Regions from separate parts of the Kitasatospora sp. NPDC057595 genome, predicted to be linked through region 1. Evidence: riboswitches for the same ligand, from Rfam matches in the RefSeq annotation. Region 1 holds a riboswitch; the other holds the start of a gene.
What was found. A riboswitch is a leader RNA that binds a small molecule or an ion and turns the genes downstream of it on or off. The one in region 1 is predicted to bind cobalamin.

Region 1 (3,985 bases):
GCAGCGCTGCGACGCCGACCCGGCCGTGCGCGGCGCGATCGCCTACGACGCCTCCGGCTTCAACCCCGGCAACGCCGCCCGGGCGACCGGCCAGGCCGTCCTCGGCCTGGCCGGCACCCCGCTGGCCACCCTCTCCGCCGCCGGGGCGCGCCCGGACGCGCCCACCCTGGCCTGCCCCGCTCCCGCCACCCCCTGACCACCCGCGACCGCACGAGGAGAGTCCTGATGACCGAGCACCTGACCCGCCGCACCCTCGGCTCGATCGCCGCCGTCGCGGCGCTGACCGCGAGCCTCCTCGGCGCCGGCGCCGTGCACGCCCCCGAGGCCCGGGCCGCCGCCTGCACCGGAACCACCGGCGTCACCGTCGTGGTCGACTTCACCGCGGTCGGCGGCGGCATCCAGACCGGCTGCGCCCTCGGCGACCCGGCCAGCGGCCTCGCCGCGCTCACCGGCGCCGGCTTCTCCTACACCTTCCACCCGCGCTACCCCGGCTTCGTCTGCACCATCAATGCCCTGCCGACGACCTGCACCAACCCCACCGGCAGCGCGTACTGGTCGTACTGGCACGCCCAGCACGGCGGGCCCTGGTCGTACAGCAGCCTCGGCGCCGGCAGCTACAACCCGGCCCCCGGCGATGTCGAGGGCTGGGCCTTCGGCGCCGGCGGCCAGCCGGGCATCACGGCGCCCTGAGCGTCGTCCTGAGCGCTCTGAGCTCCCTGCCGACGACGCACCGGTGCCCCGGTCCTCCGCGACGGAGACCGGGGCACCGGCGGTTCCGGGGGCGTTCAGGCCGTCCGGCGCGGCCGCTGCCGGATCAGCTGCCGTAGCGCAGCGAGACGGTGTCGCCCAGGTGGACGGTGGTGGCCCGGGTGGCGGCGATGGCGGTGGCGCCGTCCAGGCTCACCTTCCAGGTGGCGGAGCCGCTGTTGGCGGTGCCGTTGAGCGCGGTGATCGTCCCGCCGCCGGTGGCGGGGGTGACGGAGGTGACGCAGCCGGCCGGGGTGGCGGTGGCGGCCGCGTCGAGGACGTCGCCGAGCGTCGCGGTGGTGCCGGTCGGGGTGACGGTGACGGCGCAGACCTTGAGCGCGCCGGTGCCGTCGTCGACGACCAGGGCGAGCCTGGCGGCGGTGCCGGAGGTGAACGCGGTGGTGGCCGACCAGGTCGGCTCCCCGGCCGTGGCCGGGGCGGGCGGGGCGGCGGTGAACCCGGCACCGGCGACGGCGCGCAGGCCGTCGACGGAGGCGTAGGGGGAGGGTGCGGTGTCGCTCGGCTGGTACTTGAAGCCGCCGCCGGGCTTGAACTGCTGGGCGATCAGGAAGTCGACCGGGGTCTTGCCGGTGCCGCTGGTGAAGTCGGCGCCCTGGGGGTTGATTCCGCAGGCGTTGAGACCGGAGACGGCCCAGCCGTTGGAGTCGGTGTTGACGCCCCACAGGGCGTTGAACGCCCCGGAGGCCAGCAGCTTGCCCTTGAGGAAGTTCTTGGCGGCGACGACCGCCGGGTCGGTGTTGGGGACACCGCCGACGCACAGGGAAGCCATCGCGGCCCCGGTCATGTCGATGTCGCTGCCCGTGCCGAGCTCGGTGGGGTCACCGGCGGCCTTGGTGTAGTTCCAGCCGCCGTCCGTGTGCTGGTTGGCCCGCACAGCTGTGACGGAGGCGTCCAGCAGGGCCTGCGGAACGCGCTTGGCGCCGCCCTGGGTCTTGGCGCCGCCGAGGGCGAGGAGGCCGAACACGGTGCCGTTGAAGTTGGCGGACGGGCCCCAGTAGCCGGGTTCGGCGGTCTGCCAGTAGGAGACCGCGTCGGCGATCAGGTTGCGGCCGGGGCCGACGCGCGCGGGGTCGACGCCGGCGGCGTAGGCGTTCAGGATGCCCCGCTGGTAGTCGGTGACGACCGGTGAGGCGCCCGGCCAGCCGGCGGCGGCGAGCTGGTTGCGGTAGACGAGGCGGGCGTTCTTGGTGACGTCACCGCCCGGTGTCACGTCGGCCGCCGCGGTGCCGGCCGCGGCCAGCGCGCTGAAGGCCCACTCGTTGGAGAGCCCGCCGCCGGTGACGTAGCTGCCGTCGGCGGCCTGGAGGGACTTCAGGTAGGTGACGCCGGTGCTCTTGGAGGTGGCGATCTGGGCCGGGGTGGCGGTCGCGTGGGCGGGGACGGCCGACAGCAGCAGCGCCCCGGCCGCCAGTGACACGGTCACGGCGGAGGCGAGGCGGGAGGAGGTGGTGCGGGGCGTCGTGAGGAAGGTCACGGAACGGCTCCTTGGGGTGGCGGGCGCCGACCCGGCCCCGGCCCCGGCGCTCCCGGGGGAGCACGACGGCCGGAGCGGCCGCCGCCCGGATCGCGTGGGCAGGCTTTCGCCGTGGTACTCGGCCGGGCGGGCATTCGGGCTCGGGGTGCCGCAGCACACCACCCCACACCGCTGCGCGTCAGCCCCGGATTCGCACCGGGTTCCCCCGCTCGGCCACCGCGGACGCTACCGCACCGCCGGACGTTCCACGAGGTGGGGAAGGCGACATGACGCACCGTTGACTCCGACTCGCAGACGTGGTCAGATGAACCGGTTTTTCATCCTCGGTATCAGGGGAAGCCGGTCCGAATCCGGCGCTGACCCGCAACCGTAGATCCGCCCCAGCGGCGGATGAGCCGGAATGCCTGCACCGGGGCCTTGTCACAGAAGTGCTTGCGTCGTCGTGGACTACGACGCGGTCGGGGCGGTTCCTCCTGGGGGGAGCCGTCGGCTGCGCCGTGCGGACCCGATGACCGATCGGGGAGTCGCCAGTGAGGGCCAGGAACAGCCGTACGAGCCGCGGATTCCGAGGGCTCACGTCCCTTCTCGCCACCGGTGCCGTCGCGGTCGCCGCGGGCGGCACCGTCCTGCTCGCCCACCCCGGCCGGGCCGCCGCCGACCCGATCGAGGAATGCACGGCCACCACCGGCGCGATCGTCGCCGTCGACTTCGGCCACTGGGGCGGCGGGGTCGTCCGCGGTTGCGACGCCCGGCCCACGACCGGGATGAACCTGCTGCACAACGCGGGCTTCAGCACCACCGGCACCGAGCACGACGGCCCGGCCTTCATCTGCCGGCTCGGCAACGGGAGCTTCAACGGCGGCACCCAGTACCCGACCGCCGCCGAGGAACCCTGCACCAACACCCCGCAGGCGACGGCCTACTGGTCCTACTGGATCGCCGAGCCCGGCCAGGACACCTGGTCCTACAGCAGGTTCGGCGCCGCCACCCAGAAGCCCAAGCCCGGCGAGGTCGAGGCCTGGGTCTACGGTGGCACCGACATCGGCGGCACCAGCGGGAAACCGACCTTCACCCCGGACTCCGTCCGCGCCAGGAACGGCGGACCGTCGCCCACCGCGACCCCGACCGCCTCCCCGAGCCCGACCGCCCCGACGTCCTCCGAGGGCGACCCGAAGGCCGCGGCGGCATGGCTGGCCGGCCGACTGGTCGGCGGCGAGTACATGGGGAACTGGGCCTTCGAAGGCCCCGACTTCCCCCGGACCTCCCTCACCGCGATCGCCCTGGCGGCCGCCGGCACCCAGGACCCTGCCCTGCGCAAGGTCGTCGGCTACCTCGCGGCGCACACCGGCGAGTTCCTGTACCCGGACGGACCCGCCGGGAAGCCCGACGCCAGGGCCGCCGCGCTGCTGGCCCTGGTCGCCGAGAGCACCGAGGGCAACCCCCGGGACTTCGGCGGCCGCGACCTGATCGCCGCCCTCACCGACCACCTGTGCACCGCGCAGGGCGAGAACGGGAAGTGCACGGCCGCTGGGGACTTCCACGGCGCCGCCTCGCCGTGGGTCCAGGCGTGGGCCGTGATCGCCCTGCGGCGCGCCGGTGTCACGCCGCCGCCCCAGGCGCTCGCCCGCTTCACCGTCCTCCAGTGTGCCGACGGCGGGACCGCCGGTTCGATGATCGTGGCCGGGGGCTCCTGCGAGTCCGACCCGGTGGCCACCGGCCTCACCGTCCTCGCGCTCCGCGGAA
Region 2 (3,985 bases), on a different contig from region 1:
CGCACCGCCCAGTGCCCGAGCGGGGAGAGCTCGGCCGCGTTGTCCCGGCGGACCAGTGCGCCGACGGCCGCCAGGCCGTCCAGCATCCAGTCCAGGACGGCGGCGACGTCGGCCGGGGAGGCCGGGGTGTCGATCTGCGGCTCGCGGCAGGTGCCGCGCACGGCGGAGACGGCGGAGGCCGCGTGCGGGACGGGCGAGAGTCCGAAGGTGCCCTCGCCGCCGCCGACCCGGCGCTCGTCCAGGCCGCGCCGCAGCAGTTCCAGCAGCTCGGCGTCGGCCACCGGGCCGTCCACCAGGTGGAGGAAGGAGAGCAGCTGCGGCGCCTGGTCGACGGCCTGCCCGGCGAGCACCGCGAAGACGCCGCGCAGGGCGGCGGGCGGGACCGGGGCGAGCAGCGTCCAGGCGTCGAACAGCGCCGACCAGCCGCGGACCACCGCCTCGTCGTCGTGCTCCCAGGCGTGCAGGCGCCAGCCGGGGCCGGCGCCGCCGTCCCGGGCCTCGACCAGGCCGACCAGCAGGGCCTGGCCCCACGCCTTGGCGGCGGCGCCCACCGTCATGGCGAGCGCGCGGCCGGCGGCGCGGGCGTCGTCGGGGAGCAGTTCGCCGCGCTTGTCGACCTCGTCGAGATCGCCGGCCCAGCGGGCGATCCGGACGGCGTCGACCAGCATGCGGCGGGCCAGCGGAGCGAGTTCGGCGGGGGCGGGGAAGCCCTCCGGGACGGGGACCCGGCCACGGCCGGGTGCGGGGGCGGGGCCTCGTCGGCGGGGTACGCCCGGGGTCCCCGGCCTCGCGCCGGCGGGGCGGTGGGCCGTTCCGGGGAGACGGGTCACCGTCGCACCGGTACCGATCGTCGGCGGGAGCGGGGCATCACGGTCGCGCGGATTCCGAGACGTCACGTCGAGCAGTCTTCCCCTTGCACCGGCCTTCTGTCACATCCGGTTGTCCGCGGGGGGCGGACGGGGGGCGCGGGGGCTCGACAAGATCGGGCAACAGAGGCCAAACCGGCTGGCTTGATCTCTATGGCGGGTTCATGCCACAAGGAACCCGCGCGCCGCGGAATCCACCCCGTCAGGGGGGGCGGAAGCGCGTCAGCAGAACGGCGTGAGCCAGCGGCGGAGGGTCTCGGCGTAGCGGTCCGGGTCGGTGTTCCACAGCGCGGCGTGGTCACCGCCGGGGAAGGCCTGGAGGTTGACCACGTCCGGACGGCGGTGGGCGAGGCGCTCGGCCGCGGCGAACGGGGCCACCGGGTCGTCGGGGCCGTGCAGCACCAGGGTGGGCACCCGCAGGTCGGCACCCTCCGCCAGGCGGGCGAAGTCGGCCAGATCCACGCCGGTGCGGCCCTCGGCCGCGAGCGCGCCGAGTTCGGCGGCCGCGCCCCGGAAGCCCGCCCGGGCGGCGTCCCGGCGGGCGGTGGCCGGCCAGTCCAGCACCGGCGAGTCCAGGACGAGGCTGCTGATCGAGGGGGCGAGGTCCGAGCGGGCCGCGGTGTGCAGGACCATCGTGGCGCCGAGCGACCAGCCGTAGAGGACGACCCGGCCCGCGCCGGCGTCCAGGGCGGTGCGCACCGCCGCCTCGACGTCCCGCCACTCGGTCTCGCCGAAGTGGCCGAGGCCGTCCGGGGAGGCGGGCGCGCCGGCGTCGCCGCGATAGGTGACGGCGAGCACGGGCAGGCCCAGCCGTTGCAGCTCGGGCAGGACGGGCAGGGTCTGCGCGCGGTCGGCGCCGGGGCCGTGCACCAGGACCACCCAGGTGCCGCGCTTGCCGTCCAGCCGCCAGGCGGGCATCGCGCCGAGCTCGCCCTCGACGGCGGTCTCGGCGAACGGCAGGCCGAGCGCCTGCGCCGGGTCGCCGAGGTGGACCCGGGGGGTGAAGCGGACCTCGGTGCCGGGGGTGAGGGTGCCGCGGTCGGCGCGCACCAGGCGGCGGGTGACGCCCTGCCCGTCGCGACGCAGGACCTCCTCGACGACCGCGTGGCCGTCCTCGCCCCACTCGACGGCCCAGCGGCCGGGACGCTCGCTCACGGGGGTGCGGGTGAAGGTGACCTCGCCGGCACCGAGGCCGCGGACGAGCACCGGGCCGCTGCGGGCGCGGGCCTCCTCGGCCGGGCGGACCATCCGCTCGGACGCCCGGCGGCCGATCACCAGCACGGCGGCCCCGGTGCCGACGGCGGCGGCCGCCACGGTGGCCGCGATTCCCCAACGCATACTCGCTCCCCGGTGCTCGGTGGTCTGGCTCGGCGTCCGGCCCGGTGTCCGGACCCACCCCTCAGTCCACCCGTGCGGGCGGGGGGAAGCCAGTAGGACACGGCCGTACGGGTTGTTCCGGGAGGAAAATCACACCGGCACATCGGGGGTGTCCGAGGTGTGACCAACACCCGCCACGACCTCGGTTGACTCCCGGTTCGGGCCCGTGATGGGATCCTTCAGCCAATACGGAGGCATGCAGAGGAAGCCGGTGCGAGTCCGGCGCGGTCCCGCCACTGTCACCGGGGAGCACGACCGGAACACGCCACGGCGGGCCGTCAGAAGCCGCTGGAAGGCCCGGGGTGTGCGTTCGACCCGGAAGCCAGGAGACTCTCGCCCCCGGTTCGTCGATCCAGGGCGCGGACCCTGAGTGAGGACACGCACGCGATGCTGCGCCCTGCCGTGCGCCCGCTGTGCCGGGCCGCCGCGTTCGGCGCCGGCGCCGTCGCCGGCTTCCTGGCCGACGCCCGCTTCGGCGACCCGCGCCGCGGCCACCCGGTGGCCGGCTTCGGCTCCGCCGCCGGCCGGCTGGAACGCCGGCTCTGGCGCGACCACCGCGCCGCCGGCACCGCCTTCACCGCCCTCGCCGTCGGCACCGTCGCGGCCGGCGCGCTCGCCGCCGACCGGCTGCTGGCCCACCGTCCGCTCGGCCGGGCCGCCCTCGCCGCCGCCGCGACCTGGACGGTGCTCGGCGGCACCTCGCTGACCCGGGAGGCCCGCACCATCGGCCGTTCGCTGGCGGCCGGCGACCTGACGGCGGCCCGGGAACGGCTGCCGCACCTGTGCGGACGCGACCCGAGCGCGCTGGACGGGCCGCAGCTGGCCCGCGCGGTCGTCGAGTCGGTGGCCGAGAACACCGCCGACGCCGTGGTCAACGCCCTGGTCTGGGGCGGCCTCGCGGGCACACCGGGCCTGCTGGCGTTCCGCGCGGTGAACACCCTGGACGCGATGGTCGGTCACCGTTCGCCCCGCTACGCCCGGTTCGGCTGGGCCTCGGCCCGGCTGGACGACGTGGCGGGCTGGCCGGGCGCCCGGCTGACCGCGCTGCTGACGGTGGCCGCCGCCCCCGAGCCGCGCACCGCCTGGCGGGTCTGGCGGCGCGACGGCTCGGCGCACCCCAGCCCGAACGCCGGCCAGGCCGAGTCGGCCTTCGCGGGCGCGGTGGGCGTGCGCCTCGGCGGCACGCTGCGGTACGGCGAGCGGGTGGAGCACCGCCCCGTGCTGGGCGGGGAGCTGCGCCCCGTCGGGGTGGACGACATCGAGCGGGCCTGCGTGCTCTCCCGGCGGGTGGGCGCGCTGGCCCTGGGTACGACGGTCGCCGGGCACCTGCTGCTCCGGGCGGCCCTGGACGGGATGCGGAGGGGTAGGGCATGAGCAAGGCACTGCTGGTCGCCGGGACGACCTCGGACGCCGGCAAGAGCGTGGTCACCGCGGGCATCTGCCGCTGGCTGGCCCGGCAGGGCGTCGCGGTCGCGCCGTTCAAGGCGCAGAACATGTCGCTGAACTCCTTCGTCACCGCGGACGGCGCCGAGATCGGCCGCGCGCAGGCGATGCAGGCCCAGGCGGCCCGGGTCGAGCCGGAGGCGGCGATGAACCCGGTGCTGCTCAAGCCCGGCGCCGACGGCCGCAGCCAGGTGGTGCTGCTGGGCCGTCCGGTCGCCGAGGTCGGCGCGCTGGACTACCGCGAGCGCAAGCCGGTGCTGCTGGAACGCGCCCTGGAGTGCCTGGCGGACCTGCGCGCC

Region 2: another riboswitch for cobalamin. It lies ahead of ACFU9E_RS29395 (cobalamin biosynthesis protein); the one in region 1 lies ahead of ACFU9E_RS11970 (prenyltransferase/squalene oxidase repeat-containing protein).

The regions. Positions count from the first base shown of each region.
Region 1 is NZ_JBHVGL010000006.1:67,117-71,101, reverse strand. It holds gene ACFU9E_RS11985 (prenyltransferase/squalene oxidase repeat-containing protein) at 1-196, shown strand, start outside; gene ACFU9E_RS11980 (flagellar hook-length control protein FliK) at 226-690, shown strand; gene ACFU9E_RS11975 (hypothetical protein) at 815-2,242, opposite strand; cobalamin riboswitch at 2,371-2,448, opposite strand; cobalamin riboswitch at 2,530-2,669, shown strand; gene ACFU9E_RS11970 (prenyltransferase/squalene oxidase repeat-containing protein) at 2,773-3,985, shown strand, end outside.
Region 2 is NZ_JBHVGL010000024.1:33,679-37,663, reverse strand. It holds gene ACFU9E_RS29405 (hypothetical protein) at 1-668, opposite strand, end outside; gene ACFU9E_RS29400 (alpha/beta hydrolase family protein) at 1,089-2,204, opposite strand; cobalamin riboswitch at 2,385-2,597, shown strand; gene ACFU9E_RS29395 (cobalamin biosynthesis protein) at 2,631-3,617, shown strand; gene ACFU9E_RS29390 (cobyric acid synthase) at 3,614-3,985, shown strand, end outside.